Regions from separate parts of the Metabacillus sp. SLBN-84 genome, predicted to be linked through region 2. Evidence: predicted binding sites of a transcription regulator. Region 2 holds the regulator's gene; the other holds the start of a gene.

Region 1 (4,423 bases), on a different contig from region 2:
CCTTAAAAAGGCAATCTGCTGGGAATTCTGCCCTCCCTGTGCCGTCCCGAAAACACTCGTCTGAAATTTGCCGTGCACTTCCCGGATAAAATGAATAAACGGATTCGACTTCATGAATGAACACCCTTTTCAATGATCACTTGAACGTAGTGATGCAGCTTCTTCCCGTTTTTTAAAATGGTTTTCAGTTCCTTCTTTTCCGCCCGGGTGAGGTCCTGTACGGGCAGATAATGCACATCATCATACTCTTTAATTCTCTTTAAATTCGACATCCGGAACTGAAGCAATCGCTGAAAACTGTCTTTATAGATTTCAAGTTCATTTTTATATTCATCCTGCCGGGAAAGGCCGTTTATCCGGTCAAGGGTGGAGGATTCCATGATCCCTTCTTTAATAGCAAGAATTCTCACCGCATTGACATACGGAAGAAATGCCGCCTGTTTAATGTTCAGGCACCCCTGATAATGGCCGCTGTTTTCTGTAAAGATCTGGCCGAGCGGTCCGACAGACGGTTTGATGTGCATGATGGTATCCAAAAACCGTTTCAGAAGCTTTGGCGACTGCTTTTGATAACTGTCCACTCTTTGCTTTAAACGGATAAGCAGCTTATCATTTCCCGCCATCGTTCTTGCATCAATGAAGATCTGCAGGTATCTCATCGATTCAAAGCTGACATCCTCCATCCATTGGTCGAGCTGCCCTTCATATCCTTCTGCCGACTTGCACCATAAAGGATTTGAGCTCATCACTTTTCCTTCGCAATAAGGGTAGCCTGCAGCATGAAGTCCATCCGATAGTTCTCTTCCGAGAGCCAGAAAATATTCCTCTTCAGCTGCACCGCTTTTTTCATACACCATCCCGTGATCCTGGTCGCTTACGACCGCCTGTTCAAACCTCCCTGCACTCCCCATGACAAACCACGCATAGGGCGAAGGAGGATCCCCTTTCTCCTCCTTCACAATCTGCAGAGACCGTTCGAAAACCGCCCGCATGACCCGGTCATGAAACACATTCAGCGAATACGCATCAGACATATGATTCTGAATCTCTTTCTCTCTCCACTCCCTGATTGACCCGTAGCTATCTCCCATGAACCGCACGTCCCTTTCGCTCCATTACGAGCTGACCTTATCCTCTTTTGATAAGAATACTTCAGGATAGCCGTAACTTCCATGCTCACTCATATCAAGACCCATAATTTCTTCTTCCTCTGTCACACGCAGGCCGCCCATCAGCTTTTTCGCTGCGAAAAGAATAACGAATGAAACGATGAAGGCATAAGCACCTGACACCCCGACACCCATAATCTGGACGCCAAGCTGTTCAAAGCCTCCTCCGTAGAAAAGTCCCGGCTTTCCGACAGTTGCGAGTTCCGGTGCTGCAAAGAATCCGGTTGAAATGGTTCCCCAAACTCCTGCCGCACCATGAACAGATAAGGCAAAGATCGGATCGTCTATTCTTTTCTTTTCGAAAAATCTCACACTATAAAAAACTAGAATTCCGGCAACAAATCCGATTAGAACAGCTGCCCACGTTTCAACAAATGCACATGAAGCGGTAATCGCGACAAGCCCGGCAAGTGCCCCGTTCAGCATCGTCGGAACATCTGATTTCCCAAGAACAGCCCATGAAACAAGGAGAGCTGCAACCGCGCCTGCAGCAGCCGCAAGATTCGTATTAAGAGCCACATAGCCGAAAAAGCCATCTTCCACTCCAAGCGTACTTGCGGCATTAAAGCCGAACCAGCCAATCCACAGCACGAGCACACCAAGAGCCGTAAAGACCTGGTTGTGGCCGAAAATATTGTTGGCAGAGCCATCCTGATTAAATTTTCCGATGCGGGGCTTTAACAGAATTGTAGCAGCTAAAGCAGCCATAGCACCTGTTAAATGAACAACGGTGGAACCGGCAAAGTCCTGCTTGCCGTGCTCTGCAAGCCATCCGCCTCCCCAAATCCAGTGAGCGACTACAGGATACACCAGCGCCGAAAACAGCACAGTGAACACAAGATAAACTGAGAGTTTCGCGCGCTCAGCAAATCCGCCAAGAGCAATGGTAATCGCAATTCCTGCGAATGCAAGCTGAAAAAGAAAGAAAACAGATGATGATAAATTCATCCCCTCAAGCTCATATCCTGAGTAGAAAAAATGAGACAGTCCAACAAAGAAATTGGAGTTGTCACCGAAAATAAATCCGAATCCAACCGCCCAGAAGATAAGCGATGCAAGACCAAACGTAAAGATCGTTTTCCCTGCAATATGTCCTGCATTTTTCATTCTGGTCGAGCCCGCTTCAAGCAGAATAAATCCTCCCTGCATAAGTATGACAAGAATGGCACCCAGCACCACCCATAAACTGTTTAATAAATACACCGAATCCAATTGAATGTCCTCCCTGATGGTTTTTACCTTACATTAGATGTTATAAAATATAACATTAAACTATTATTCTTTATTCTATCTGAATATTAATTGTTGTCAACCAGTTTTCTGTAAATCATGTCATAAATCCTAACATCGATGAATTGACCTATATTTTCATAACGGGAATTGTCCGGCTCCGCCTCCCAGCCCTTCCGTGAGAACAAAATCCCCGAAAAAGTCAAAACCGGACTTTTCCGGGGATTTCTTTTCTGCCTGTCAGGGCTAAACGGTCGGCTATGCTTTTCCTATGGACATTTTTCCCTTTTTAAGGTAAAATTATATTGTGAAGTTTTTCACATAATAACGGGAGGGTGTTGCACTGTGGCACAGGAAAAAATAAACCGTGTAGTGCTTGTAGGAACCGGATTTGTAGGATCAAGCTATGCGTTTGCTCTTATGAATCAGGGAATAGCAGATGAACTGATTCTGATTGACGCGAATGCCGAAAAAGCCCTTGGAGATGTCATGGATCTGAATCACGGAAAAGTCTTTGCTCCGAATCCGACTGCCATCAGACTCGGAAACTATGAAGATTGCAAACACGCAGACCTTGTTGTTATTTGTGCAGGCGCCAACCAGAAGAAAGGCGAAACACGCCTTGACCTTGTTTCAAAAAACCTGAAGATTTTCAAAGAAATTACCGAGAGTGTCATGCAATCAGGGTTTGACGGCATTTTTCTCGTTGCAACAAATCCCGTCGATATTCTCACGTATGCTACATGGAAATACAGCGGACTGCCTCAGGAAAAAGTAATTGGTTCAGGGACAATCCTTGATACATCCAGATTCCGCTACCTGCTTGGAGATTACTTTAAAATTGCTCCGAACAACGTTCACGCCTACATCATCGGCGAGCACGGAGACAGCGAGCTGCCTGTCTACAGCACTGCGGACGTCGGAGGCATACCTGTTATGAAAATGATTGAACGAAACAGCACTTATAAAAAAGAAGACCTGGATGAGATTTTTAAAAATGTGCGCGATGCAGCCTATCAGATTATTGAGAGAAAAGGCGCCACGTATTACGGCATTGCCATGGGCCTTGTCCGCATCACAAGAGCCATCTTTCATAACGAAAATTGCGTGCTCACCGTTTCTGCACGTCTCGACGGACAATACGGCGAATCTGATGTTTACATCGGTGTGCCCGCCGTTATTAACCGCGACGGCATCAGGGAAATCGTAGAGCTTGACTTAAGCGCAGACGAACAGAGCAAGTTCCGGCACAGCGCAGGGGTGCTGAAGGAGATCCTGGCTCCGTTTTGGCCGGGAGATGCACCTGCTTAAGGAAAAAAAGCGAGGAAGACTGAAGCACTCCGGCTCTTGGGAAGCCGGAGTGTTTTGCGTTGTAATATGAGCTTTTTAGCAGATGAATGAGAGAGAGTATGATTAGAGATTGGATTGTTCCCTTTAGCTGCGGTGTAATTGTCTGAAGGGGCATAAGGGGCATGGATTGATACCTTCAGTTGCGGCAGAAACGTCTGAAGGGGCATAAGGGGCATGGATTGTTACCTTCAGCTGCGGCGGGAATGTCTGAAGAGTCATATAGGCAGAAGTTTGTGACCGCCAGACATGACGAAGACCTCTTAAGGGTCATATATTCCCGAAAGAATGGGCTCGGCACTTATTCCACCAAAAAAAACACGAACCCCGTAAGGTCCGTGTTCTTCCAATCTAGCTGTCTCTTTTTTCTTTTACTCTTAATAGACGCAAGCCGTTGGCTGTCACAAGCAGGGTTGCTCCCATATCTGCGAAAATGGCGATCCAGAGGGTCAGCCAGCCGGGAATGACAAGAAGCAGCGCGAGGAGCTTAAGGCCGAGTGCAAACGCGATGTTCTGCTTGATGATGACAAGGGTTCTGCGGCTTAAGTCAATGGCAAACGGCAGCTTCTTCAAGTCATCTCCCATCAGCGCTACGTCCGCTGTTTCAAGCGCCGTATCGGTTCCGGCTCCGCCCATGGCTATTCCTACTGAAGCTGCTGCAAGAGCAGGAGCATCGT
Region 2 (4,423 bases):
TTTCTTTCTCCTTCACTTCAGGGGCAGCATCCAAGGCAGCAAGCTCGAGCTGCTCTGCTTTTTTATGCTGATAGTAATCGTAATCTCCGAGGTATTCGGTCACACCGCCCGGCGAAAGTTCATATACTTTTGTCGCAATTCTGTTGATGAAATACCGGTCATGGGAAACAAACAGGATGGTCCCCGGGTAATCAATCAGTGCGTTTTCAAGCACTTCCTTGCTGTCGAGATCAAGGTGGTTTGTCGGCTCATCCAGAATGAGCAGATTGGCTTTTTGCAGCATCAGCTTCGCAAGGGCAAGTCTTGCTTTCTGCCCGCCGCTTAATGTGGAGACATTTTTCAGGACATCGTCACCGGAAAAGAGGAAGTTTCCAAGCACGGTGCGGATTTCCTTTTCTGTTAGCATCGGGTAGTCATCCCACAGCTCATCAAGGACTCGTTTATTCGACGTAAGATTCGCCTGCTCCTGATCGTAATAGCCGATCTTGACGCCGGATCCAAGCTGAAATGACCCTTTTAGTGGAGCAAGTCTTTCAATGATCGTTTTCAGGAGTGTCGACTTTCCGACTCCGTTCGGCCCGACGAGCGCGATGCTGTCACCCCGTGAAACGGAAAAAGAGACATTTGAAATGATCGGATTCGTTCCATCATAGGAAACAGCGATATCATTCGCTTTTAAAACATCATTTCCGCTCTGCCGCTCGATATCAAATTTAAAGTGGGCAGACTTCTCATCCCCAAGCGGCCTGTCCATCAAATCCATGCGCTGCAGTTTTTTCTGACGGCTTTGCGCGCGCTTTGTTGTTGATGCTCTTGCCATGTTCCGCTGGATAAAATCCTTCAGCTTCGCCACTTCATCCTGCTGTTTTTCAAATAATTTAAGCTCGCGTTCATAGTTTTCAGCGGCCTGCTCGAGGTAGCGGCTATAGTTGCCGATGTACTTTCTGCTGGAGTGCCTTGAAATCTCATACACCTGGTTGACAACCTTATCAAGGAAGTACCGGTCATGGGATACGATTAGAATGGCACCGCTGTAACCCTGCAGGTATTGCTCAAGCCAGGACAGCGTTGCGATATCCAGATGGTTCGTCGGTTCATCCAGCACGAGCAGATCAGGGCTTGTCAAAAGCAGCTTACCAAGGGCAAGGCGTGTTTTCTGGCCTCCGCTCAAACGCTGGATCGGTGTTGAGATGTCAAAGTCAGCAAAGCCGAGTCCGTGAAGAACAGAACGGATGACTGCTTCATATTGATAGCCGCCTTTTTCTTTAAATTCAACCTGAAGACGGTCGTATTCATTCAGCAGCTGCTGAAATTCCCGTTCTGAAGGGTCTGTTTCAGCCATTTTCATCTCTAGGCTGCGCATCGTTTTTTCCATATCCTTAAGAGGCTGGAAAACGGAATTCATTTCATCCCAGATGGAAAGCTCGGATTCAAGGCCGGTATCCTGGGCCAGATAGCCGATCCGGACATCCTTAGGCTTGATGATTTCTCCTGATTCATAGGAAAGCTGTCCCGCGATAATCTTCAGGAGCGTTGATTTTCCGGCGCCGTTGCGGCCGACGAGTGCAATCTTGTCGCGCGTTTGTACTTCAAGTTTAATGTTCGATAATATAAGATCAGCAGCAAAATATTTTGTCAGCTGGTTAATTTGCAGCAAAATCATGTCTTTTCACCTCATGCTATGATAGGTTAAGTGTAGCTTATCCGCGGGGTGCCCGCAATGATTGGGGCCTCCGGATGCTTGTATTTGTCACAATAAGTAAAAAGACAGATTTGTAAAAATAGTGTATAGTCTAGGTATGAGGGGCGTAAAAAGATGTCAAATTTTACTCATTTTAACCAGCAGGGCAGAGCCAGGATGGTTGATATATCCGAAAAAAATGAAACAGTCCGCACAGCCGAAGCGATTTCAAGCGTCATCATGAGCATCGATGTGCATGAGAAAATCGTAAACCAGCAGCTTGAAAAAGGCGACGTGCTTGCTGTTGCGCAGGTAGCCGGCATTATGGCTGCTAAGAACACATGGAACATCATTCCGATGTGCCACCCGATCCCGCTTAAAGGAATCGATATCTCATTTGACTGGGAAAAAGACGAGGGACAAGCCCGCCTTGTCATACATGCTGCAGTCAAAACAAAAGGAAGTACAGGTGTTGAAATGGAAGCGCTAACTTCCGCTTCTGTCTGTGCACTGACGGTTTATGATATGTGCAAGGCTTTAGACAAGGGACTGGTAATCGGTCCGACGTACTTATCTCAAAAAACCGGCGGGAAAAATGGGGATTACAAGAGAGATAAATCTGCATCTTTGAATGTGGGGGTTAGAACGTGAACAACATTGAACAATCCAAAATTCCGCAGGCGACGGCAAAACGTCTGCCTTTATACTACAGGTTCTTAAAAAACCTGCATGCCTCAGGAAAGCAGCGGGTGTCATCAGCTGAACTGAGTGATGCCGTGAAGGTCGATTCCGCGACCATCCGAAGAGACTTTTCCTACTTTGGAGCTCTAGGGAAAAAAGGATATGGCTACAACGTCAATTACCTGCTGTCTTTTTTCAGAAAGACGCTTGATCAGGACGAGGTCACAAAGGTTACGCTGATTGGAGTAGGAAATCTCGGTACAGCTTTCCTTCATTATAACTTCACGAAAAACAACAATACGCTGATTTCACTGGCGTTTGATGTGGATGAGAACAAAATCGGCACCGAAATTGGCGACGTGCCGATCTATCATCTTGATAACATGGAAGAGCACCTGCCTGAGGATGTGACCGTTGCGATCTTGACGGTCCCTGCCCAGGCTGCCCAGGCGATTACAGACAGACTGATTGCAAAGGGCATTAAAGGCATTTTGAACTTCACACCGGCAAGACTGAATGTGCCGGAGGAAATCAGAATTCACCATATTGATCTTGCCGTTGAGCTGCAGTCGCTCGTCTACTTTTTGAAACATTACCCGAACGCATAAAGAAAGAGGTGAAAACCATGCCGAACATAGGATTTGGAAGTCTGCTGCTGATCGTTTTTGCTGCTTTATTAATCTTTGGTCCAAAGAAGCTTCCGGAACTTGGAAAAGCGCTGGGAAATTCGCTGCGCGAGTTCAAGTCTGCCACAAAAGGGCTTGCAGATGACGATGAGGAAGACAAAAAGAAGGAAGAGAAGTAAGATAGGATGAAAGCAGTTATGAAACAAAACGACATGTCGGTCATCGATCACATTGCCGAGCTCAGAAAACGGATCATCATTACGGTCTTTTTCCTGTTTCTCGCTGTGATTGCCGGCTTCTTACTCGCAAAGCCGATCATTATTTATCTGCAGCATACGACAGAAGCTGAGAATTTGACGCTTAATTCATTCCGCATGACAGATCCGATCATGGTCTACATGCAGTTTACCTTTATCATCGCCTTTATCCTGACGTCACCGGTCATTCTTTATCAGCTGTGGGCCTTCGTAAGTCCGGGGCTTTACGAAAAAGAAAGACGTGTCACGCTCAGCTATATCCCGATTAGCATCGGGCTGTTTCTGGCCGGTCTGAGCTTTTCGTATTTCCTGCTGTTTCCATTCGTGGTTGATTTTATGGAGCAGCTGTCAAATGATCTTGATATTAACCAGGTCATCGGGATTAACGAGTATTTTCAGTTTCTCATTCAGCTCACCATACCGTTCGGACTGCTGTTTCAGCTGCCGGTTGTCATCATGTTTTTGACAAGGCTCGGGATTGTCACGCCGATGTTCCTGTCAAAGGTGAGGAAATACGCATACTTCATTCTGCTTGTCATCGCAGCGCTCATCACACCTCCGGAGATTGTCTCGCATCTCATGGTGTCTGTTCCGCTTTTCATTTTGTATGAAGTCAGTATTTTCGTCTCAAGATTTGCCTACCGGAAAGCACAGAAAACACAGTTTGAGGAAGAAAATAAAGAAGGGTAATCCGCTGCCGGATTACCCTTCTTCCTATTTTTTCTTCGTTTTTACTTTATACGAAAGAGTAAACATTCGGAATGCCACTCCAAGATCAAATGTTGCAATCAGCATCAGCAGGATGGTCGGAAAAGACCATAGCCCGTTTTCCGAGCTGTTTACCGCAAGATAGGTAAACAGGATGCCCATTGCCAAGTAGAAAATTCCCATCGATACCGGGCTTGTTCTCATTCTTACATGCCTCCAAAAATAAATTGCATTTGTTCCGCATTCTTCATCATTTCTTCAATCTGTTCGCGGTTCGACTGCAGCAGCACGACCAGTGTATTCATGGCGACATGTGCAAAGATCGGTACGAGCAGGCGCTTTGTCCGGATATACAGGAAAGCAAAGACAAAGCCCATTGATCCGTACAGGAGCAGATGCTGCGGCTCACCGTGCACAAGCGCAAAAACGATTGAACTGATCAAAGCCGAAAGGAAGAAATTCATGCGCTG

Evidence for each region. The regulator Rex, encoded in region 2, represses fermentation and respiration genes when NADH is low (regulators of the CRP and FNR family bind a similar motif). The targets are predictions, from matches to a motif close to TTGTGAAATATTTCACAA.
Region 1: a site for Rex is predicted at 2,705-2,722, ahead of RKD52_RS02930 (L-lactate dehydrogenase). Genes of this name have one in related genera too.

Annotation. Positions count from the first base shown of each region.
Region 1 is NZ_JBRJIP010000001.1:595,597-600,019, reverse strand. Features, by position in the region: gene RKD52_RS02945 (exonuclease domain-containing protein) at 1-114, opposite strand, end outside; gene RKD52_RS02940 (DUF294 nucleotidyltransferase-like domain-containing protein) at 111-1,091, opposite strand; gene RKD52_RS02935 (ammonium transporter) at 1,116-2,381, opposite strand; gene RKD52_RS02930 (L-lactate dehydrogenase) at 2,745-3,710, shown strand; gene RKD52_RS02925 (heavy metal translocating P-type ATPase) at 4,098-4,423, opposite strand, start outside.
Region 2 is NZ_JBRJIP010000005.1:9,405-13,827, forward strand. Features, by position in the region: gene RKD52_RS21190 (ABC-F family ATP-binding cassette domain-containing protein) at 1-1,663, opposite strand, end outside; gene moaC (cyclic pyranopterin monophosphate synthase MoaC) at 1,817-2,332, shown strand; gene RKD52_RS21200 (redox-sensing transcriptional repressor Rex) at 2,329-2,970, shown strand; gene RKD52_RS21205 (twin-arginine translocase TatA/TatE family subunit) at 2,988-3,167, shown strand; gene tatC (twin-arginine translocase subunit TatC) at 3,186-3,935, shown strand; gene RKD52_RS21215 (YdiK family protein) at 3,960-4,157, opposite strand; gene RKD52_RS21220 (CPBP family intramembrane glutamic endopeptidase) at 4,160-4,423, opposite strand, start outside.